Regions from separate parts of the Aliihoeflea sp. PC F10.4 genome, predicted to be linked through region 1. Evidence: riboswitches for the same ligand, from Rfam matches in the RefSeq annotation. Region 1 holds a riboswitch; each other region holds the start of a gene.
What was found. Region 1 has a riboswitch for cobalamin ahead of ACX82Z_RS12620 (DUF1852 domain-containing protein). Riboswitches for the same ligand answer to the same signal wherever they lie in the genome.
Positions count from the first base shown of each region.

Region 2: another riboswitch for cobalamin. It lies ahead of ACX82Z_RS20885 (hypothetical protein); the one in region 1 lies ahead of ACX82Z_RS12620 (DUF1852 domain-containing protein).
Region 3: another riboswitch for cobalamin. It lies ahead of ACX82Z_RS17210 (ribonucleoside-diphosphate reductase subunit alpha); the one in region 1 lies ahead of ACX82Z_RS12620 (DUF1852 domain-containing protein).
Region 4: another riboswitch for cobalamin. It lies ahead of ACX82Z_RS03210 (TonB-dependent receptor plug domain-containing protein); the one in region 1 lies ahead of ACX82Z_RS12620 (DUF1852 domain-containing protein).

Region 1 is NZ_JBTSWH010000001.1:2,489,390-2,495,280, reverse strand. It holds gene ACX82Z_RS12635 (RraA family protein) at 1-569, shown strand, start outside; gene ACX82Z_RS12630 (2-hydroxyacid dehydrogenase) at 566-1,519, shown strand; gene ACX82Z_RS12625 (methionine synthase) at 1,671-2,699, opposite strand; gene ACX82Z_RS12620 (DUF1852 domain-containing protein) at 2,726-3,709, opposite strand; cobalamin riboswitch at 3,873-4,071, opposite strand; gene ACX82Z_RS12615 (short-chain fatty acyl-CoA regulator family protein) at 4,138-5,553, opposite strand; gene ACX82Z_RS12610 (acyl-CoA thioesterase) at 5,683-5,891, shown strand, end outside.
Region 2 is NZ_JBTSWH010000001.1:4,146,658-4,152,548, reverse strand. It holds gene ACX82Z_RS20900 (DUF2312 domain-containing protein) at 127-387, shown strand; gene ACX82Z_RS20895 (hypothetical protein) at 461-811, shown strand; gene ppk2 (polyphosphate kinase 2) at 825-1,730, opposite strand; cobalamin riboswitch at 1,854-2,060, shown strand; gene ACX82Z_RS20885 (hypothetical protein) at 2,169-2,420, shown strand; gene ACX82Z_RS20880 (homocysteine S-methyltransferase family protein) at 2,439-3,503, shown strand; gene ACX82Z_RS20875 (hypothetical protein) at 3,546-4,781, opposite strand; gene ACX82Z_RS20870 (TerC family protein) at 4,928-5,891, opposite strand, start outside.
Region 3 is NZ_JBTSWH010000001.1:3,417,155-3,423,045, forward strand. It holds gene ACX82Z_RS17210 (ribonucleoside-diphosphate reductase subunit alpha) at 1-2,865, opposite strand, end outside; cobalamin riboswitch at 2,970-3,166, opposite strand; gene ACX82Z_RS17215 (lipopolysaccharide biosynthesis protein) at 3,529-4,890, shown strand; gene ACX82Z_RS17220 (GNAT family N-acetyltransferase) at 4,887-5,891, shown strand, end outside.
Region 4 is NZ_JBTSWH010000001.1:655,927-661,817, reverse strand. It holds gene ACX82Z_RS03220 (ABC transporter permease) at 1-682, opposite strand, end outside; gene ACX82Z_RS03215 (ABC transporter substrate-binding protein) at 799-2,469, opposite strand; cobalamin riboswitch at 2,746-2,941, shown strand; gene ACX82Z_RS03210 (TonB-dependent receptor plug domain-containing protein) at 3,086-5,011, shown strand; gene ACX82Z_RS03205 (ABC transporter substrate-binding protein) at 5,011-5,874, shown strand; gene ACX82Z_RS03200 (FecCD family ABC transporter permease) at 5,883-5,891, shown strand, end outside.

The DNA of each region.
Region 1 (5,891 bases):
GCGTCGTCGAAGGAATCGTGAAGCGGGGTGGGACCGGGCGCTTTGCAGCGTTTGCCGTCACGGCCCGCCACATAGTCGGTCGGAAGGACGATTTCGCATCTGCGGATTTCACGGTTGGCAGGCTTGTCGATGCGACGGGGCCGGGGAGGGTGCTCGTGGTTGATGCAGGGGGCGCGGACATCTCGACCTTCGGCGGCATTGCATCCGGTGCAGCCGCAGCGCGCGGTGCAACTGCGGTTCTCATTGATGGTGCCTGCCGCGACCTGGACGAGATCGAGGAAACAAGCCTTTGGCTTGCCAGCCGACATGTCACGCCCCGAACCGGAAAGCGCAGGCTGAAGCTTGCGGCTATGGGGCAACCGGTCACGCTTGGCGGCATTTCCGTCCGAGAAGGCGATCTCGTCGTGGGCGATGAAACCGGCATCGTCGTCGTACCGCGCGCGCGTATGGAAGAGGTTTTGGCTGCCGCTCGTGCGGCACTGGAGACTGATCGTCAGGTCGAGAAGGGAATTGCAGACGGGTTGTCATTTGCCGACGCGGCAGCTGCTGCCGGCTACATCCCTCGATGAAGGGTTCCAGTCGAGGTGGGATCGTTCAGCTGGCGTCAATCTCGCCGGAATTCGATGCGCAGCTCGCGCGCGAGTTTCCGGTCGTCCAATTGTTCACTGAAGCGAAGCGGGACCACTGCGAAATGTGGCACCTTCGTGAGTCACGGCTGGCAGTGACAACGGTGCGCCGCGGTCTGAGCGCATCAGACCTGTCTGCATTGCCAGGTTTGCAGGCAGTCTGCAGCTGGGGTGTCGGCTACGATACGCTCGATATTGCAGCTGCCCGGGCGGCGGGCGTGCGAATTTCCAATACGCCGGATGTTCTCGATGAGTGCGTTGGAGACCTAGCTTGGGCATTGATGCTGGCAACGGCCCGCCGAGTCGCGATGGCTGACAAATACGTCAAGGATGGACGGTGGAAGCAACTGGGCGAGTTCCCTTTGGCTATACGCGTCTCCGGCAAGCGGCTTGGAATTTTGGGTCTCGGGCGGATCGGCAAGGCAATAGCCAAGCGCGGCAGCGGGTTTTCCATGGATATCCGTTACCACAGCCGACGCGCGCTGCCGGATGTCGGCTATGCGCTCGAGAGCGATCTTGTAGCCCTTGCGCGTTGGGCCGATTTCCTTGTGATTGCCGTCCCCGCCAACGCACAGACGCGCAACCTCGTTGACCGCGAAGTCATCGATGCACTTGGACCATCCGGCATACTCGTAAATATCGCGCGCGGAAGCGTCGTCGATCAGGCCGCACTTGAACACGCGCTCGTTCATGGAAAGCTTGCGGGGGCAGGGCTTGATGTTCTGGACAGAGAACCGTTCCCGCACCATCCATTTCCCACTGTAACAGATCGCGTTGTGCTGACGCCGCACATTGGCAGTGCGACAATCGATACCCGTTTGGCAATGGAACAACTTGTTCTAGACAACGCTCGAGACTTTTTTGAGTTCGGGAGGCTTCGAACTGAAGTGTAACAAGGCTTCAGCGTTCGTAAAAACGTTGAAGCGCTTTTGGCCGGCGGACAACTGAATAGCGCTATTTTGGCCGGATGCATTTTTTAACCTCGTCCGTCGCGGACATGCTTGGCATTGGCGCGCACATGTCCCCGCTCTCTTTCGCAAATGCTCAGGCGGAAAGTTCCTTTCGGACGATCTCAGCGCCTGCGCCCAACGCCTTCAGCTTACCGGTCGCCACCTGACGAGACAGCGGGGCCATACCGCAATTCGTGCAGGGATAGAGCTTGTCGGCATCTACGAACTTTAGTGCTTTTCGCAGGGTTTCGGCGACCTCCTCCGGCGTCTCGACGGTATTCGATGCGACATCGATGGCACCCACCATTACTTTCTTTCCCCGGATGAGCTCGATCAGATCGATCGGAACATGTGAATTGTGACATTCCAGCGAGATCAGGTCGATGTTGGATTTCTGCAGTTTCGGGAACGATTCCTCGTACTGCCTCCACTCCGATCCCAGCGTGTTTTTCCAATCCGTATTGGCCTTGATGCCGTAGCCATAGCAAATGTGGACGGCGGTTTCGCATTCCAGTCCCTCGATTGCCCTTTCCAGAGTGGCAATCCCCCAATTGTTCACCTCGTCGAAGAAGACGTTGAATGCCGGTTCGTCGAACTGGATGATGTCGACGCCTGCGGTTTCCAATTCCTTGGCTTCCTCATTGAGGATTTTGGCGAACTCCCAGGCCAGTTTCTCGCGGCTCTTATAGTGGGCGTCATAGAGCGTATCGATCATGGTCATCGGACCCGGCAGGGCCCATTTGATCGGCTGCGTGGTCTGCTGACGTAAGAACCTTGCGTCGTCGACGAAGACCGGCTTGGGGCGGGAAACAGCGCTGACGACCGTCGGCACGCTCGCATCGTAGCGGTCACGAATTCTGACCGTCTCGCGTTTCTCGAAGTCGACGCCGCTGAGCTGCTCGATAAACGTTGTGACGAAATGCTGGCGCGTCTGCTCGCCGTCGCTGACGATATCGATGCCCGCCTGTCGCTGATCGTCGAGGGAAAGGCGCAGGGCATCCTGCTTGCCTGCGATCAATTCCTCATCCTGCAGTTTCCAGGGCGACCAAAGTTTCTCAGGCTCCGCAAGCCAGGAGGGCTTCGGCAAGCTGCCGGCGGTTGACGTGGGCAAAAGTGTTTTCAAGACGAATGACCTTGTGTTTCGATTGATCAAAGGGCGTAGTTCGCGGACCACTGCTCGAGAATGGCCTTGTATGGTTTGATGAAGCGCTCCTCGGTGAACTTACCCTGCTCGACAGCCAGCCGGCCGCGTTCTTCGCGGTCATAGACAATCCGGGTCAGCGAATAATCCTGATGCTTCAGGCTGGGCCGATAGTGAGCGCCTGCGACGGAGTTGGCGTTGTAGATCTCAGGCCGGTAAATCTTCTGGAACGTCTCCATCGTGCTGATCGTGCCGATCAGTTCCAGATTGGTGTAGTCGCCAGGCAGATCGCCAAGATGATAAAACGCAAAAGGTGCAGCGCTGTCCGGCGGCATGAAATAGCGAATCTGCAATCCCATTTTCTGGAAATACAGATCGGTCGAGGATGACGCATCCTGCAGGTATTCGACGCCCAATACAGGATGGCTGTTGTTCGTCCGGCAATATGTCTTGCTGCTTGAAGCGCTCAGGCAAATGACAGGCGGCTTTTTGAAATTTTCTTTGTAGGCGGCGGAATTGACGAAGCACTTGAACAATTTGCCATGCAGGTCGCCGAAATTGTCCGGCGCGCTGAATTCAGGTCGGTTCCTGTTGTGCTCGGGCAGCAACACGCTGAAATCGTAATCCCGCACATAAGAGGAAAAATTATTGCCGACGATGCCGTCTATGCGCCGGCCGGTCTTCCGGTCGACTATCGTCGTCTTCAACATTTCAATTACTGGAAAGGCATCGTCGGTGCCGCCCGGGTCGACGTTCACTTCTACGGATATGATATCGAGTTCGACCGTATAGCGACCGCCCTCCGGGTTATCCCAATGCGCCAGCGCGTTGCATCGATTGTCGATCATCCGCAAGGCATTGCGCAAATTCTCCTGCCGGTTCTTCCCTCTGGCCAGATTTGCAAAATTGGTTGTAGCGCGGGTATTGTCCGAGGGACGGTAATCCTCATCGAAGCGAATGCTCTTCAGGCGAAACGTAAAGTCGTTGCTCATCGCGGACGGATAGCGATCGACAGGCTGCACGGCCAGCGTGGCGATACGAGCTGCGGTTTCAGACATGGCTTACCCCAATGAGTTGGGGGCATGGGTCAGCGGACACATAGCAAGACGAGCCGCCATGCGGCCTCCGCTACGGCACACCGGGCACCCCGCCCGTGGACGTTACTTTGCCAAGGCAGGTTTCCTGGCTCGCGGGTCGTCGCCTCTGCCCGTCTTCCCAGGGTTTACCCCAGTGACATTTTGGACATCAGCTCGCCGCTTACAGTTGCGGGGGCAGCGCCGGTCTTACACCGACTTCCCTCTTAGCCCCGGACATCGCGAGAGACGCGCGGGGAACCATGACGATCACACTTTCGGGCGGATTTGCTTGAATGTCAATATCGCATAAAGAAATGTTTATATGTTAACATCGTTAAGAGATATCACGCCGTTGAATAGGGCGCGAACGAACTCGTGCGGTCGTCGATGACGATCGTTTTCGTCAAAGGTGGAAACGCCCGTTGCGTGCATCCGACACGTTCGCAAACCTTGCAACCGGCACCGATCAACGTGCGGATCGAGGGATCGGCCAACGCAATGCCTTTTGAATACACCAGCCTATCGGCATGGACGATGTCGCAGCCGAGTCCGATGGCGAATGTCTTTCGGGGCGCGCCGTGTCCGCCGCGGGAGCTTTCGACCATGCGGGCAAGCCACAGATAGGCGCGGCCGTCCGGCATCTCGGCAACCTGCGTCAAGAGTCTCCCGGGATTCGAGAAGGCATCGTAGACGTTCCACAGCGGGCACGTGCCGCCGATACGAGAAAAATGGAAGTCGGTTGCAGACTGCCGCTTCGACATGTTTCCGGCGCGGTCCACCCGCACGAAGAAGAACGGGACGCCTCGTGCTTCAGGTCGCTGGAGCGTACTCAGTCTGTGGCAGACCGTCTCGAAGCCGACGCCGAACTCCTGCGACAGGAGTTCGATATCATAGCGCAGTTGTTCCGCCATCCGCAGGAATGGCACATAGGGCAATATGAGCGCTCCGGCGAAATAGTTGGCCAGACCGATCCTGCCAAGCGAGCGGGCTTCGTCATTCGAGAAGCCGGCTTTCGCAACGATGCTGCCGATGACGTCCATCTGCTCGAGAAACGCAAGTTGCGTCGCCATTTGAAAGGCCTGCTGTCCCGATGTGAGCCTTTTTGAAAGACGCAGCGCGCGCATCTCCTTGTCGAATTTGCGCTGGGCCGAACTGCTTTCTTCGAGATCGACAATGAGAACGCCGTGACGCTCTCGCAGGCGCTCGGCGATGGCACCGGCCATATCGCCTACCGGCATTCCCATTTCCCCCGCCGCCGTTTCAGCCGCCCTGTCGAGTTCATCGATGTGATTGTGTCGGGCGTAGAAGAAATCGCGAACTTCCTCGAACGGCATTGACGGCAGAGGCATTGCGCGGTCGTGCCCATCCCCGCCGAGCCGCGCCGAATAGGCCAGCACCTGTTCGTTCGACTGCTTGAGACGGCGGCCCTGATTGATGAAGGCACGCGCCAGCGCAGGCATACTGGTCGCCAGTTCCCGTATCTCCGCCACGGAGACCGCCTCGCCGAACGCCGGGTCCGAAAGAACGTCCCGCAATTCCCCGACGATGCGCACTTCGTCGCTGTCGGAGAACAACTGAACGTCGGTGCCGAAGGACGCATTGAGCTTCAGGAGGACCGGCACGGTGAGCGGACGCTGGTTGTTTTCGATCTGGTTCAGGTAGCTCAGCGAGATACCCAAGGTGTCGGCGAGCGACTGCTGTGTCATCCGCTTTTCTTCGCGCAGCCTTTTCAGGCGTACACCCATGAACGCCTTCTTCATCGCGCCCTCCGTTCTTCGCAAACTTTGCAAATTCACAAGACAAATTCGCAAAGCTACGCATTTTCAGTAGTTTATCGATTTCACCATATGTGGACAATGCGGATTTGAAAAGCCAACCGGACACAGCATTTGGACGCGCAACCGATTACGAGCAGGCAGGGAAAGGCCAACTTTCTGGAGGTGGTGCTTCCCGAACAGGCGAACCATTACGGCACCCTTTATGGAGCGAACGCTCTCCATTTGATGGGAAAGGCCGCCTATGTCTGTGCCACCCGTCATGCCCATTGCGCGGTGGTGATGGCCAAGGCGGACAACATCGATTTCATCCGTCCTATTGC
Region 2 (5,891 bases), 1.7 Mb from region 1:
CCAAGCGCCGATCCTTTTCCGGGGCGTCGTCGCGAGTCGCGGCCGCACCGGAAATACCCGCCTGTTTCAGGTCGCGCCAGCCGCGTCCATCCCATAAGGCATCATACGATTGAACGGAATTTGACGATGGCAGACGAAGTTTCGGACAGCACGCACGAAGTCGCAGCAGGACAGTTGCGCTCCTTTATCGAACGCATCGAGCGCCTCGAAGAAGAAAAGAAGGCGCTCGCGGACGACATCAAGGAAGTCTACGCCGAAGCCAAAGGCACAGGCTTCGATACCGGCGCGATCCGCCAGTTGATCCGCATCCGCAAGCAGGATGCGTCGGAGCGCCAGGAAGCCGAAGCGATCCTCGATCTCTACATGAACGCGCTCGGCATGGCCTGAGCCACCACTCCCTGAAAGCAGGCGGGCCGAACTGCCTTACGCGTTCGGTGCCGCAGGCTTCGGAAAATCGATCATGTCCCCCGGATCACCCTCGATAGGCATGCGCGTGCTGACCGCACTCGCCGCGAGCTTGTTCCTTGCGGCTCCCGCGCTTGCCCAGGAGCCTGCCCTTTCCGAATGGCAGATCACCAAATGTGAGGTTTATACCGAGGCGTTCGAGGACGCGTCGGCCAGCGACGCAGATAACCTCAGCCAGTCCTTTATCGACGAGAACGAAGCCTTCATCGCGCAAGGATGCGTCGAGCGCGTGGCCGTGTGTCCACGCACGCAGGCCGATCTCGACATCGCCAACATATTGACGATCGCCGCGATGAATGCCGGCACGGCCAGCACCTTTCTTCCGTTCGCCTGCACGGACGGCTGACGACGCGAAAGCGTCACCGATCCGTCAGGAAATCCTGTCCCTGACCGAGGATCAGCGGGTCGGGTTCGGCAACCACGTTTTCGTCCCTGCCGTCATAGTCGAAACGCCCGAGAATATGGCGCATCACCGAAATCCGCGCGCGTCTCTTGTCGTTCGCGCGCACGATCGTCCAAGGCGCATGTGCCGTATGCGTCCGCTCGATCATCTGGCTGCGCGCTTTGGTGTATTCGTCCCATTTGCTCATGCCCTGAACGTCGATCGGCGAAAATTTCCACGTCTTGAGCGGATCATGCACGCGGTCATGGAAGCGCTTGAGCTGCATCTCGCGGCCGATATTCAGCCAGAACTTGAAAAGATGAATCCCCTCATCGACGATCATCCGCTCGAAATCGGGCGCGTCGCCGAGAAAGGTCTCATGCTGCTTCGGCGTACAGAACCCCATCACGGGCTCGACCACGCCGCGATTGTACCAGGAGCGGTCGAAGCTAACGAACTCGCCGCTGGTGGGGAAATGCTCGACATAGCGCTGGAAGTACCATTGCCCGCACTCCGTCTCGGTCGGCTTCGGCAAAGCCACGTTACGGGACGAGCGCGGGTTCATGTACTGGCGCAAGACAAAGATCGTGCCGCCCTTGCCGGCCGCGTCGCGCCCTTCGAACAGCGCGATCACCCGCTCGCCTTTGGTCTGCATCCAGTATTGCAGCTTCACGAGTTCTTCCTGAAGCGCTTCCAGTTCGGCTTTGTAAGCCTTCCGAACCATCTTTTCGGAATAGGGGTAGTCGCCCGAGCCGAGCGCGTCAGACGCGATCCAGTCGGGCAGCTTCGGATTTTCGATATCGAACGAGCGCTTGCGCCCGTCGAAGTCGATCTCGATCGGTTTGACCTTCTCGCGGCCGTAACTGGTCTTCTTTGCGGGCATGCGGCAGGTTCTCCGGTTGCATCGACGAATGCTAGTCCATCGCACCGAAAAGAAAAGCCGCCCGCCTCTCGGGCGCAATGACCGCGCCCGATTTTATCGCTTTCCTCCGCCCGCCATCCATGCTCATTTGTCGGCGTTCGAGGTGCCCTTGGCCCGCAAGGTCGAAGGGATAATTGGGAAGCCGGTTTGATGCCGGCGCTGCCCCCGCAACGGTAACGAAACTCGTTTTCCGACGAAAGCCACTGGGTCGAAGACCCGGGAAGGCGTCGGAAAGGTCTCTCGATGAGACGGCTTCGAAGCCCGGAAACCAGCCTTGATCAAATGAAACCGACTGATCGCGGTGGGCGATCGGAAGAGACACGCGACCGTGCGGCCTCTCGCCTGCCGGTCGTCACCCTTCCGTCTTCCGCCGGTTTGGTCCTCGAATGAGGCAACGGCATGGACGACGACTTCCCGCGCATCGATACCAGAATTCATCCACGCCGATCACAGGGAGCGGGACACGTCACGCCCGAAACCGTCTTCCTGCAATGGCTCCTGTCGCTGCCGGCGGGCACGCCTGTCGACGCTGCCGCTCAAAGGCAGATCGACATGATCGACACCCGCGCAACGAACCATCCGGACGCTACGCGCCTTCGCGAGCTTTTCGCTGCGGCGGCCGGCGAGCCGCCCCGTCCCATCCTCAACTGATCGATCGGAGATTTACTCATGGCTACAAGAACCGAACCCGCCCCGCACAAGCAGGGATTGCTCGAACGGCTTGCTGCCGGTCCTGTCATCTGCGCGGAAGGCTATCTGTTTGAACTCGAACGGCGCGGCTATCTCCAAGCTGGGCCTTTCGTTCCCGAAGTAGTGCTGGAGCACCCCGAGGCGGTCACGCGCCTGCACGAGGACTTCGTTCATGCCGGCAGCGACGTCGTCGAAGCCTTCACCTATTACGCTCATCGCCAGAAGCTGAAGGTGATCGGTCGCGAGGACAGTCTTGAGACGATCAATCGTCAGGCGCTTCGTATTGCCAAGGATGTCGCCGACCGCAACGGCTGCCTGATGGCCGGCAATATCTGCAACACCAACGCCTATGAGGCCGCAGACGCTTCGACGCACAACGCGGTGCGTGCCATGTTCGAAGAGCAGATCGGCTGGGCGGTCGAGGAAGGGGCCGATTTTCTCATCGCCGAGACCATCGACTGGCTGGGCGAAGCCGAGATCGCGCTCGACGTGATGAAGAAGACCGGCCTGCCCACTGTCGTGACGCTTTCGGTCCACCGCGAGGAAAAGATGTTCGACGGCGCGTCCATCGTGGAGGCGTGCAAGCGGCTCGAAGCGGCCGGCGCCGATGTCGTCGGCCTCAACTGCCAACGCGGCCCGAAGACGCTGATGCCCGTCGTCCGCAAAGTGCGCGAGGCCGTCTCGTGCCACGTCGCGGCGCTGCCCGTGCCCTATCGCACGACGGATGCCGAGCCGACCTTCCAGTCGCTGACCGACCGGGCCTGCTCATGCATTCCCGCCGATCGCCCGTTCCCGACGGCGCTCGATCCGTTTACCTGCAACCGTTACGAATGCGCCGAATTCGCCCGCGAAGCCTATGATGCGGGCGTGCACTATATCGGGCTTTGCTGCGGGGCCGCCCCGCACCACATCCGGGCAGTCGCAGAGGCGCTCGGCCGAACCGTTCCGGCGAGCCGCTATTCTCCCGACATGTCCAAGCACGCCTTCTTCGGAACCGACGCGGCGATCCCCGATGCCTATCGCGGCAGACAGAAAGTAATCTAGGTCAGATGGCGGCCCGCCGGTGAAGGCGGGCCGCCCGCTTACTCATTCGTGGTCATGTGTCGCGCCGGACCCGCCCACGGCAACGATCGTGTAGGGCACGCCTTCGATTTCGATCGTGCCGGTTTCCTCCAGTGTTTGCGTCGAGATCAACCGGACGATGCCCTCGCGCGGATCGGTGATCGCAATCGACTCGCCCGCAACAGCCAGACGCGGGCGCGGATCGCGCCAGTGGCCATCCATCGAATAGGCATCCGTCACCGCCACGCTTTGCTCGATCTTGCCCGAGACGACATCGACGAGATGCAGCCTGCCGTCTTCGGTGAGCACATAGGCATTGCGAGGCTGTGCGGGATCGAGCGCGAAATCGACCCGGCGCATCGGCAGGTCGATTTTTGTGAATTGCGTTTCATCGCCCGGCTCGATGACGACAATTGCCGACGGGCCGTAATTTCCGAGGAAGTAGCTCATCGCCGTTCCGCCCTTCAGAGTCGAGACGTTGCCCTCGCCGAGATCGGCAGTCGGTATATGCTTCAGCGCCGGCGCTTCGCCGCCGGAGCCCGGTGACGCGATGACGATCCCGTCGCGGCAGCCGAAGGCGAAGATGCGCGCCGACTGCGCCTGCCCGTGAACGCCGGGGCAGGCGACGACGTCGCCAACATCGTTCCCCTCCCGGTCGATCACCTTCAGCCCGACCCGTGGCTCGTCGGGATTTTCATGCGGCACGGAGACGACGAGATAATCGCCCATCGGCGCGGCGAGCCCATGATGGGCGGAACCCGGCTGGAGAACGCGCGGTTCGAAACGCCCGCCCAGCACATCGCTTTCGGCAAAAAGCGAAACGTCACCTGACCCGTCGTCGAAAAGCGCGATCGTCCCCGAGCCCTCGACCACATGCGCAGGCTTCGTGCCTCCGATCTCGGTATCGAGCAGCTTCGCGTCCTCGACCTTCAGATCGGCATGGTCGCCATGGTCCTCGAAGGTGATGCCGGTGTCGATCACGGCCACCTTGCCGGCGTCGCCCTGAACGGCGAACACCACGCGACCGCTTTCGCTTCGCGTCAGCGCCGGTGTCTGCTCGATTTCGAAAACACCGGCGGGTGAACCGTCAATGTCGAAAGCGCGCACGACGCCTTCGGCGTGATCTCCGATGAACAGCCGATAATGCGCGTCGTGCGGCTCGTTCGCCATCGCCGGAATTGAATGACCGACATTTAGCGCGAGTGCGCCGATTGCGGCGGACAGCGCGAGAATGCATGTCTGATTTGAAATCGAAATCATGAAGTGCTCCGTTAATTGAACGGTACGTAATAACATAACGTTTTTGAACGGCAATGGTGTGTCGATGAAAATGACCTCGGCCCGGAAACGAAACGGGGCGCCCATTAAGGACGCCCCGCCACATATCGGTCATGAATTTGCGAGTGCTACTGCTCGCCTGTCGGCGAGGCGTGCTTTTGCGCTTCGACCGGATCGGGTTCCTCGCCGCGTGTGGCGAACAGCGAGGCGACGACGCCAATAGCCAGGATCGTGAAGGTAACGCCGAGCGAGATCGTCGGCGGAATCTTTTCGATACCCATGATGCCGGCCGCGAACACCTTGCCGCCGATGAAGATCAGCACGGCCGATAGCGCGTATTTCAGGTAGACGAAGCGGTGAGCCATGGCCGAGAGCGCGAAATAGAGCGCGCGCAGGCCGAGGATCGCGAAGATGTTCGACGTGTAGACGATATAGGGATCGGTCGTGATGGCGAAGATCGCCGGCACGGAATCGACTGCGAAGATCACGTCGGCGATCTCGATCAGCACAAGCGCCATCAGGAGCGGCGTGATGTAGAGCACCTCCTTGCCCGTCTTCGGGTCGGGCAGGCGGACGGTGAAGCGAGAGCCGTGAAAATCCTCCGTGACGCGGAAGCGTCGACGCATGAACCGGATCAGCGGATTGTCGCCGATCGGCTTTTCCTCGTCGGAGGAAAACAGCATCTTGATGCCGGTGATGATCAGGAAACCGGCGAAGATGTAGAGCACCCACTCGAAATTGGTCACGATCGCCGCGCCTGCGCCAATCATGATGCCGCGCAGCAGGATGACGCCGAGAATGCCCCAGAAGAGCACGCGGTACTGATAGATGCGCGGCACCGCGAAATAGGAGAAGATCAGCGCGATGACGAAGACATTGTCCATCGCCAGCGTCTTTTCGACGAGAAAGCCGGTCACATAGTTGAGCCCGGCCTCGTCGCCGAGTTGCCACCACACGAAGCCGCCGAAGGCGAGACCGAGTGCGATGTAGAAGCCTGAAAGCGCGAAGCTTTCCTTCACGCCGATTTCGCGGTCGTCCCTGTGCAGGACGCCCAGATCGAAGGCCAGAAGCGCGATGACGACGGTGATGAAG
Region 3 (5,891 bases), 930 kb from region 1:
ACATTCGGGATCATCGATCGCGCAGGCTTTGCCCCACGCGGCATTCGGATCGACCTCGATCGGCGCAGCGGCAACGCTGGCCGACACTGCGTTGAGCTTGCCGTCCGTGCCCTTCAAGGTGGATTTCTCCACGTGGGTCGCCGAACGCGAACGCAGATAATAGGTCGTCTTCAGCCCCTTCTTCCACGCGAAGCGATAAAGCTCGTCGAGCTTCTTGCCTGATGGATTGGCGATATAGAGGTTGAGCGACTGCGCCTGGTCGATCCATTTTTGCCGGCGCGATGCCGCCTCGATCAGCCAGGCCGAATCGATCTCGAACGCGGTCGCGTAGATCGCCTTCAGATCGTCAGGGATTCGGTCGATCTGGCCGATGGACCCGTCGAAATATTTCAGGTCCGACACCATGACCTCGTCCCAAAGGCCACGTTCCTTCAGATCATGGACGAGTTGTGCGTTCACGACGGTGAAATCACCCGACATGTTCGATTTGACGAAAAGGTTCTGGTAGCCCGGCTCGATCGATTGCGAGACGCCGCAAATGTTGGAAATCGTCGCGGTTGGCGCGATCGCCATCGTGTTGGAATTGCGCATGCCGGTGGTCGTCACGCGCTGGCGCAAAGCGGCCCAGTCGAGGGTCGCTTCTCCATCCATATCCACGCCGGGGCGCGCGTCCTCGAGCAGCTTGATCGAGTCGATCGGCAGGATGCCCTGCGACCACAGCGAACCGTTGAAGCTTGGATAGCGGCCACGCTCGGCGGCAAGATCGACCGAAGCGGAGATGGCGTGATAGCTGATCGCTTCCATCGAACGGTCGGCGAACTCGACGGCGTCTTTCGACGCATAGGCAATCTTCAGCTTCTGCAACGCGTCCTGAAAACCCATCAGGCCAAGCCCCACCGGACGATGCTTCAAGTTCGAGTTGCGCGCCTCTGGGATGGTGTAGAAATTGATGTCGACAACATTGTCCAGCATGCGCATCGCCGTGCCGACAGTCTTTGCCAACCGGTCGAGGTCGAGACCTTTTGTCGTGACGTGGTTCAAGAGATTGATCGAGCCGAGATTGCACACGGCCACTTCGTCCTTCGACGTATTCAGCGTGATCTCGGTGCAAAGGTTCGACGAGTGCACGACGCCGATATGCCCCTGCGGCGAGCGGATGTTGCACGGGTCCTTGAACGTCACCCACGGATGCCCGGTCTCGAAAACCATGGTCAGCATGCGCCGCCACAGATCGAGCGCACGCACCTTGCGATGAACGCGCAATTCGCCCGCCGCGGCCTTGGCCTCATAAGCCTCATAGGCGGCCTTGAACGGCTTGCCGTAAAGGTCATGCAGGTCCGGCGTCTCATCCGGTGAAAACAGCGTCCATTCGCCGTTCGCCTCGACACGCTCCATGAACAGGTCCGGCACCCAGTTCGCCGTGTTCATGTCATGCGTGCGGCGGCGGTCGTCGCCCGTGTTCTTGCGAAGGTCGAGGAATTCCTCGATGTCGACGTGCCACGTCTCCAGATAGGCGCAGACCGCACCCTTGCGCTTGCCGCCCTGATTGACCGCAATGGCCGTGTCGTTGGCGACTTTAAGGAACGGCACCACGCCCTGGCTTTCGCCATTGGTGCCCTTGATATGCGCACCGAGGCCGCGAACGGGCGTCCAGTCGTTTCCAAGCCCGCCGGAATATTTAGCCAGCAAGGCGTTGTCCTTCACGCCCTTGAAGATGGCGTCGAGGTCGTCGCCGATGGTGGTCAGGAAGCAAGAGGAAAGCTGCGGCCGCGTCGTGCCGGAATTGAACAGCGTCGGCGTCGAAGCCATGAAATCGAAGGACGACAGAAGATCGTAGAACTCGATGGCCCGCGCCTCGCGGTCGATTTCGCGGATCGCGAGCCCCATCGCAACGCGCATGAAGAACGCCTGTGGCAGTTCGAAACGCTTGCCCTTTGTGTGCAGGAAATAACGGTCGTAGAGCGTCTGAAGTCCGAGATACTGGAAGTTCTGGTCGCGCTCCGGCTTCAGTGCAGCACCCAGTCGGGCGAGATCGAACCGGCCAAGTTCCGGGTCGATCAGGTCGGCCTTGATGCCGGTACTGATGAAGTCAGGGAAATAGGAAGCGTAGCGCGCACCCATGTCGGCCTGTGTCGCCTGTTCGCTTCGGCCCGACACGAAGGTCAGCGCTTCGCGGCGCAGCTTGTCCATGAGAAGGCGCGCCGAGACGAACGCGTAGTTCGGCTCCTGCTCGACCAGTGTGCGCGCGGCAAGGATCGGGGCGAGCGACAATTCGTCGAGGGTGATGCCGTCATAAAGATTGCGCTTCGTCTCGGCGAGGATCGGCACGGACGACACCGCATCAAGCCCGTCACATGCCTCTTCCACGATGCGGGCAAGGCGCGCCTCGTCGAGCGGCAGCAGCGCGCCGTCCTCTCCCTTCACGTTCAGCGAGGATGCCGCCGACTGCACGGCGGCAGGTGCTTCGGCTTCGCGTTCGCGTGCACGCTCGGCGCGGTAGAGCACATAGGCGCGAGCGACCTTGTGATGTCCCTCGCGCATCAGGGCGAGTTCGACCTGGTCCTGCACATCTTCGATATGGAAGGTGCGCCCCTCCCCGACACGCCGCGTCAGCGCGGAAACGACTCCGTCCGTCAGTTCCTCGACGATGTCGTGGACGCGGCGCGAGCCTGCTGCCGTCGAGCCCTCGACAGCGAGAAACGCCTTGGTCAAAGCGATTGTGATCTTGGACGCATCGAACGGCGTGACGCCGCCATTGCGTCGGATCAGGCGATAGCCGGGCTCGGCCGGCGCCTTCGTGGCCGCTTCGACCGGAAGTTCGATCGGATGGTTTCCGTTTGATTGAAGTGCACTGGTCGCCGGCATCTTGTCCCCGTGGCGCTGTGGACGGGGATGAAGAAGCAACGCGCAAATTCACTGGCCGAATGACGACCATGAGCCATGCGCACCGCCGGAGCACCCCGCCCGGGTTCGTTCACATCGTCAAGGCAGGTCTCCTGGCTCGCAGGTCGCGGCTTTTCGTCGGCCTTCCCGGTAAACACCAGTGGCATACTCGACGAAACGCTCTCTGCTTACAGTTGCGGGGGCAGCGCCGGCATTTCACCGACTTCCCTCTTAGCCTCCATCACCGAATCGACTTTGGAAGACCCTGACAACTGCATATTGCGTAGCGACCCCCACACTCGTCAATATCTAGTTTGGATATTCACATCGCAATGATGACGAGTGCATCGGCGTGGTGGGACACACGCTGCGGCCTCGCCAAGATCGATGAGCTGGAAGCATGGAGTATGAATGTCCGAAGGAGCGATTCCCGGTCAGTATTGACAGCGACATTCTCAAGCTTAACACTTGATCATTATTTTTATGCCAAAATGCAAAATGGGGATTTCAGCGAATGTTGCTGCAATTCGCTGACAGCCAAAGTTGCGTTCGTCCGCTAAGTTTCTGTTAAGCGTAATTGATTTTGACGACATGCGCTTGGCGCGTTCGATTGTAAAGTAACGCGCCGGAGCAAGGGCGAGGGAAATGGGCAAGGGCCTGATCGAGATAGTCAGGGCGAGAATGGCGTCGCATCCGGGCGGGTTTTCCCGTACCGGCATATCCGTCATGGGCCTTCGCGTCGGCGCTGCTGCCCTTGCTTTCGTCGCCCAGATCGCCGCCGCGCGGCTCGTCGGAGCCGAAGCGTTCGGGTCCTATGCTTTGGTTCTGGTCTGGCTTTTTCTTCTCGGGCATGGCGCGACGGTCGGCACCAACCAGCTCGTCTGTCGGTTCGTTTCCGAATACCGGGCAAAGGGCGACGCCGGCGCGGCGCTTGGCCTTCTCCATTTCGCTCTCGCGCTGGCGCTCGGCGTTTCGCTGATTGTGACGCTCGTTGCGCTGGCAATCATCCATTTCGGCCCGACTGGGCTTTCGCCGCAAATGGTCACGCTGGCGACGCTCGCCTTTCTCGTTATCCCGCTTCTGGTGCTTCAGGAGTTTCTCGAGGCGATCGCGCGCGGACTCGACAAGCCGCTTCTGGGCATCGGGCCTGCGATGCTCCTGCGGCATCTGGCCATTCTGGCAGGCGTCGGTTTCGTTTTCGCCACGGGCGGTTCGGCCGACGCGGTCACCATCATGAGCTTCACCGTCGGCGGGCTGGCGGCCTCGGTCGCCGTGCAATATCTGCTCCTGCGCGGCGAACTGAAGAAGTTGCTCGCCGGTGCGAGGGCGACCTACAGGATCGGCTGCTGGTTCAAGGTGGCGATGCCGGTGGCCTTGCTGGAAGCCAGCGAAATTCTGTTCCACAATGCCGACATTCTGATCCTCGGCCTGTTCATGCCGCCCGAGATCGTCGCCTTCTATTTCGCCGCGACGCGACTGGCGCAGATACTTTCCTACGTTCCCTATGGGATATCGGCGGCGACCGCGCAGAAATACGCGGCTCTTGCGGCGCAAGGGGAGCGTCACGAGCTCCAGCGTCTAGTCGGGGCCGCTACCACGCTCTCGACCACGCTCGCCATTGCCGGCGCGCTGTTCCTGTGGGTCTTCGCCGGCCCGCTGCTCGCTCTTTTCGGTGACGGATACGACGCGGCCACGTCCGTCGTTCCCGTCCTGTGCCTCGGGATCGTGATGGCCTGTGCGCTTGGCCCCGGCGAGGACATTCTCACCATGACGGGCGGCGAGCGCCTGTGCGCGCTCGGATTCTTCATCGCGCTTTTTGCCAATCTGGCACTCAACTTCACCTTGATCCCGATAATGGGAATGACGGGTGCAGCGATCGCTACCGCCACCGCGCTTGCCCTGCGCGGCATCATTCTCGCCATCTTCGCGCACCGGCAACTGGGCATCGTCCTGCCGGCAGGTTTCAGCAGCATCGCCGCCACGGCCCATCAGGAGGTTCGAACATGAGCGACACGATATATCAATCGTCCTCCTACGCGCGCCGGATCGCTGGCGCCCGGGCCTTGCATACGACGAAAATGCCTTGCCGGGCCGAGGTGATAGACGCCGCAGCGCTGGCTGCGCTGCCGGCCGAGCACTGGAACGCGCTGTCGGCCGATGCGCTGGAGGACAATCCCTTCTTCGCCCGTTCGATGGTCACGTCCGCCATCGAGGCGATGGGTGACGGAAGGGGCATGAAAGCGCTGGTCCTGCGCCCGCGAAACGGGGGCGGGCTGGCGGGCCTTTTGCCGTTCCGTGTCAGAGGTGCCGGGCCTTTGGCCTTCGGCCAGCCGGCAAACAATCTCTACCAGATAGGCGGCACGCCGCTGATCGCACGCGAGCATGCGGAAAGCGCGGTCGCAACGCTCACCCGCCTGATGTCGGAAGGTAAAAAGCTGCCGCGGCATTGGTTGTTTGCGCATATGGCGCTCGATGGACCGTTCATGCAGATGTTCGCCCGGAATGCGAATGGCTTCGGCTTCACGGCGCAGGCTGCAACCAGTTATCGGCGAGCGGTGCTGACAAGGTCGGCTGGAAATTTCAGGACGCATGCCGAAACGGTCATTGGCAAGAAGCGCTGCAAGGATGTGGAGCGCAATTTACGCCGGCTCAGCGAACTCGGCGAGGTCTCATTCGAGCGCGCCACGGATTGCGAGACCGTCAGATCGCGCCTCGAAGCGTTTCTGACGCTGGAAAATGCGGGCTGGAAGGGCGCGAAGGGCACGGCGTTTCTGTCGCGCGCTCCGCACGCCGCCTTCGCACGCGCTGCCTTCGCACCGGGGCTGGCGGTGGTCGACAGCCTTCTGCTCGATGGCGTGCCGATCGCCGTCAGCGTCAATATCGGCGACGGGCGGACACTTTTCACGCCCAAATGCGCCTTCGACGAGACCTATCGCAAATACGGCCCCGGCATGGTGCTGGAATATCTGGTGGTCACCGATTTCTTCGAGCAGGATCGTTACGACGAG
Region 4 (5,891 bases), 1.8 Mb from region 1:
GGGCGATATAGCCGATGCCGTAGATCGCCATCGTCATCACAGGCAGCGTGAAATTGGAAAAAGTGATGCCTTGCGCGGTGGCGCTGGCGGCCGAGCCGTTCAGCCAGCCGAGCCATGAGGCGAAGATAACGGTGAAAATGACGCCCGAGACATATTCGGGCGTCGCCGTCGTGGTGATCGCGGCGACGGAAAGCGTCCGGTCAGTTCGCGTTCCCTCCCGCATACCGGCGAATATGCCCATGATGAGCGCGACCGGCACCATCGTCACCATGACCCAGAACATCAGCTTGCCGGTAGCTGCCAGTCCGGGGAAAAGCCGATTCTCGACATTCGTGCGAAAAGTGGTCGAACAGCCCCACTGGCCCTGCAGGATGCCGGAATAGGATGGCTCCGTCGGCTCCGAACAGAAGGCGAAGCGGCTCACCGCCTGCCCGTTTTCATCGACGGCCGGTTCCTTTTGCACCACGCCGAGCCATTGCCCGTAGCGGATCAGGAACGGTTCGCGATAGCCGTTGCGTTCGAGCCAGCTTTCGATCTGCGCGTCTGGCGTGCGCATGTCGAGCTGGCTGATCGCGAGCCGCCGCAGGTTCGGGTCGAGATTGACGAGAAAAAAGACGACGAGCGTCAGGCAGACCATGGTTATGGCCATGACGCCCAACCGCTTCACGATGAAACCCAGCATGTGCCCCCTGCCGTTCTGGTTGGGGTTTTATAGTTATGTTCCCCGGTACAGTCGGCGAGGGCCGTTGCCGCCCCTCGCCTTCATGTCGCGTATCCGCGCTGTGACGAGATGGCGCGTCAGGCGCTTTCGTCAAGCCAGACCTTGCCGAGATCGATCTCGAAGGTCGGGTGCATGCCGTGGTTCTTCACCGCCTCTACGGAGTGGTTGTAGAGCGTGCGCCAGTAGGGCTGGATGATGATGCCCGAATCCTGGATGATCGTCTCGATCCGCTCCATGACCGACTGACGCTCTTCCGAATCGGCGATCGAAAGGGCTTCGGCGATCAGGCCGTCGAGTTCCTCATTGGAGAACGCAGTCTCGTTCCAACTGCCGCCGGTGCGGTAACCGAGCGCGATGACCTGGATGCCGAGCGGGCGCATGTTCCAGTTGGTCGCCGAGAAAGGATACTTGGTCCAGTCGTTCCAGAAGGTCGAACCGGGAAGCACGGTCCGCTTGACGCGGAACCCGGCCTCGCGAAGCTGTGCGGCCACCGCGTCGCACGAGTTGCGGTGCCAGGTCTCGTCGACCGAGATGATCTCGTGCTCGAAATCCATCTGGCCGGCTTCTTCCATCAACTGCTTGGCACGGTCGACGTCGCGCTCATGCGTGGCGATCTGGACGTGGTCGGGCTGGATCGGCGCGACATGGTAGTTGTCGGCCTTTTCGCCCGCACCGTCGATGCCAAGCGCCAGGATAGCGTTGTTGTCGACGCCGAGCTGAACGGCCTTGCGCACGTTCTGGTCGTCGTAAGGTGCGTTGTCGACGTTCATGCGAATGGTCAGCGTGGTCGAGGTCAAAACCTCCGAACGCACGAGACCGAGGCTGTCCATGATGTCGAGATAGTCGGCGGTCGTCTCGTAGTTCGTATGGATTTCGAGCGCTTCGAACGCGTTGACCATCGCCGACGGATCGGTGCCGTAATCGATGAATTCGACGCCGTCGAGATAGGCTTCGCCATCCCACCACGCGCCGTTTTCGCGCCGCTTGAACTCGATACGATCACCGACCGAATAGGAAACGAGTTCGAACGGACCGGTGCCGATCGGATTGGCGACCCAGTCCGCGCCCGTCTCGTCGAAGGTGGGGTGAACGACCAGCGCAGGATAATCCGAGAAGCCCGGAATGATCGAAACGTCCGGCTCCGACAGGATCAGCTTGACCGTGTAATCGTCGACGCGTTCGATCGCGCCTTCGCGCAGCTTGTTGGTGTCGGGGTCGATCATCGAGGCGACGCGGGTCGCCATCGAGTTGCCTTCAGCAGTGCCGTCGGCCCAGCGCGTCAGATTGTAGATGACGTCGTCTGCGTTGAATTCATCGCCGTTTGTCCACGTCACGCCCTGCCGCACGTTGAGAACGTACTCGGTGGCGTCGTCGTTGGCTTCCCAGCTTTCGAGAAGCTTGCCTTCGAAGGTGAACTCGCGCGTGTACTTGACGAGCGGCTCGAGCGACTGGCGCATGCCGTTGGAGATTTCGGACCAGTCGGCCGTGCGCGGGTCCTTGTTTGCCTTGACGAACATGGCCACGCGCAGGACGCCGCCTGTCACCGGCTCGCCAAGCGCTTCATCCTGCGCCAGCGCCTTCGAAGGTGCGGCGAGGCCGATCATCGAATAGGCAAGCGCGGTCGAGGCCCCGAAGACGGACGCGATGGCGAGGAATTCGCGTCGGTCGACGCGTCCGGCCTTCACATCCTCTGCCATCTTCTCGACGTGTTCGGGAACGCGGTTCCCGCTACTTCTGAAGAAACTCATGCCACCGATCTCCCGTTTGTTCCTGATGTTCCCTACCATCCCGTATCGGTGGGCGAATGTCAAAAACCCCGCCAGATCAGGATGTTCGACTATAATTTGATACCAGGCCGGCCGTTCCGTTGGCGTAAAAGCGACATCGAACACCCCGTTTTGGCATCTTTTGCGACCAAATATGACGCAGTGTAATCCCGAACGGCCGTTGCTGCCAGGCAACATCGCGTGACGTCCGGTCGGCCCCGCCAATGACGTGATTGACCGTCACTCCCAGTGCTTGCTACGTAATTTTCAGCTTGAGGTGCCGGTGCGAGCAACGCCGGCTAAGAGGGAATGCGGAAGGACGATTTGTCCGAGCCGCGGCTGCCCCCGCAACTGTAAGCGCAGAGGACATTCGAAAACCACTGGGCGGTGCCCGGGAAGGTGAATGATCCGCTGAAGCGCGAGCCAGGAAACCTGCCTTGAGCGTCACCTTTGCCGGATGCGGGGAGCGTCCGGGGCTGTGGTTTCGCAGTGGTGACATATGTCATCGCTGGCGAAGCCGGATCGGGGCGGTCCGCAGGTTTCTCCAGCATCTTTGAAAAGATGGGTTCCGGCCGCAGGCCGGATATCGGGGGACCGAATGTACGCTTTCAAACTGGGCGCGGCCTGCGCTGCATCTGCAATCGCCATATTGGCAAGCCTGCCCGCGCATGCGCAGTTCACCGAACTGCCGCAGATCGTCATTACGCCGAACCGCGCGCCGACAGAGGCCGAACGCTCCGGCTCGCGGGTCGAGACGGTCACGCGTATGGAGATGGAAGAGCAGGACCTGCCGCTCGCCGTCGACTATCTGGAGCGCCTGCCAGGCATCTCCGTATCATCACCCGGCGGCCCGGGCGCGGAGGGATCGCTGTCCGTGCGCGGCGCGCCGCGCCGCTACGTCAAGACGCTCTATAACGGTATCGATATCGGCGATCCAACGAGCACGCAGGTTCAGACCTCCTATCAGTATCTCCTCTCTGGTGGCCTCGAGTCCATCGAGGTGCTGAAAGGCTCCCAGTCGACGCTTTATGGTTCGGATGCAATCGCGGGCGTGATCTCGTTTTCGACCCTCGGCGATATCGAGCCCGGCATCTCGCACATCCTCCATGGCGAAGCCGGCTCGCGCGGAACCGTTCGTGGGGGCTACGGCCTGCGTGCAGCCAACGATGCCGGACGTGCCGCAATCAACATCACCGGCTTCCGCACCGACGGCATTTCTGCAGCAGCGGGCGGCAGCGAGCGGGACGGCTATGAGAATGTGACGTTCGACGCGACGGGCGAATATCGCCTGAACGAGGTCGTATCGGTGTTCGGTTCCCTGCTCTACATCGACGCCGACGCTGACTACGATGTAGACCGCTATGTAGATAGCGTCACCGGGGAGATTATTGAGCCACAGGATACCGACGTAAATGTTAACGATAACGAGCAGATCGGAATGCGCGTCGGCTTCAATGCCAATTTCCTCGATGGCCGCTTGAAGAATACGCTTTCGGTCCAGCACTTTGAGGTCGATCGCACAATTGACTCGAATCACCCTGCATTCGGCCCGTTCGATGCTGATTATGTCGGCGAGCGCCGGAAGATAGATTATCAAGGCTCACTCGACGTTAATGAGTGGCTGCTGCTTCAATATGGCGCCGATTACGAGCGGCAAAGAGCGCAAACGGTCGATAGCTACGGCTCCGATACAGACGATTCATTTTCTCTCGCTGGCGTTTGGACACAAGCGGTTCTGGAGCCAACTGAATTATTGAACCTATCAGGCGGTGTGCGATATGATGATCACTCCGAATTTGGTGATAATCTCACATATCGGGCGACAGGATCTTATCGCTTTGGCGAAAGCGGATATCGCCTTCATAGTTCGTTCGGCACCGGCTTTCGCGCACCGAGCCTATACGAATTATTCGGTCCCTTCGTTGGCAACACCGATCTGGAGCCGGAAGAAAGCGTCTCATTCGACGTTGGCTTGGAGTATCGGTTCAATAATAGCCTTGCTGCCGACTTGACCTATTTCATGCTCGACATTGACAACTTGATTCAGTTTGCTGGTGGCAGCTATGCACAGGTTCCCGGCACTTCGCGTCAGCGAGGCGTGGAAGCGTCGCTAGTCTATGAAGCCAATGATTGGCTCTCGCTAGGCGCAGCATACACCTACACACATACGCAGGACGCCAACGGCAACCGCAACTTGCGCGTTCCACGCCACGAAATTGCGCTCACGACGACATACAAGCCCGCCGAGAAATGGGCTATTTCCGGCACAGCCAAAATTGCCGTTGACAGTGAAGACGAAATCATCGTGAGCAGCGTCGCCGGACCATTTGGCTTTTCTGGAGTCAACGGCCGCGTCAAACTCGACGACTACGTCCTCCTAAACGCCAAGGTCTCTTACCAGGCGACCGAATCCACGGAGCTTTACGTGCGCGGCGAAAACCTGCTCGATCAGGACTACCAGACGGTGCGTGGCTTCAATACGCCCGGCATCGGCGTCTTCGCCGGCTTCCGGTCGACCTTCTGATGAAAAGGGCGGCGCGCGGACAATTCATTCTGCGCGCCGCCGCCTTTACCCTCGCGTTGACTGCGCCTGCATTCGCCGCCGACCCGCCGCGCGTCATGTCGATGAATGTGTGCACGGACCAGCTCGTGCTGCTTCTGGCCGATCCCGGTCAGATCGTCTCTTTGTCCGATCTTTCGACGGACCCGACGCTTTCCTTTCTCGATGAAGAGGCAGCGAACTACCCCAAGAATGGCGGACGGGCCGAAGAGGTGTTCCTGTCGAAGCCAGACATCGTCGTCACCGGCACGTTCAGCCTTCACAACACGACGAGCCTGCTTCAGCGCCTCGATTTCCATGTCGAGGAATTCGCCTACGACAACACGGTCGACACAGTTCCCGCTGAACTCCGGCGCATGGGCGCGATCGTCGGACAGAGCGAACGCGCCGAAACGATCGCCCGCGACTACGAGCGCGAACTTGAAACTCTGCGCGCGCGCCAGTGCCCTACCCGCCCCACCGCCATCGCCTATGAGCAAAACGGCGTAGTGCTGGGCGCGGGCACGCTTGCCGACAGCGCTATGGAAGCCGCTGGCCTGACGAACCTTGCCGCCGAGCTCGGCTATTCGGCCATGACGCCCCTGCCCCTCGAACAACTCGTCTCGCACCGGCCCGACATCGTCATCCTGTCTGAACCCGTCGAGGGAGCGCCCGCGCTCGCCGACCAGTTCGTCAGCCATCCGGCCTTGAAGGCGCTGGATGGCGCAAGGGTCGGCGCATTCGTGCCGCAAGGCGCCTGGGCCTGTGGCGCACCCTTCGTCATCGAGGCCGTTCGCGCCTTGACCGAGTTGCGCGAGGAGATCGCGCCCTGCGACGAAACGCAGTAAAGAGCGCCATGCTGAAC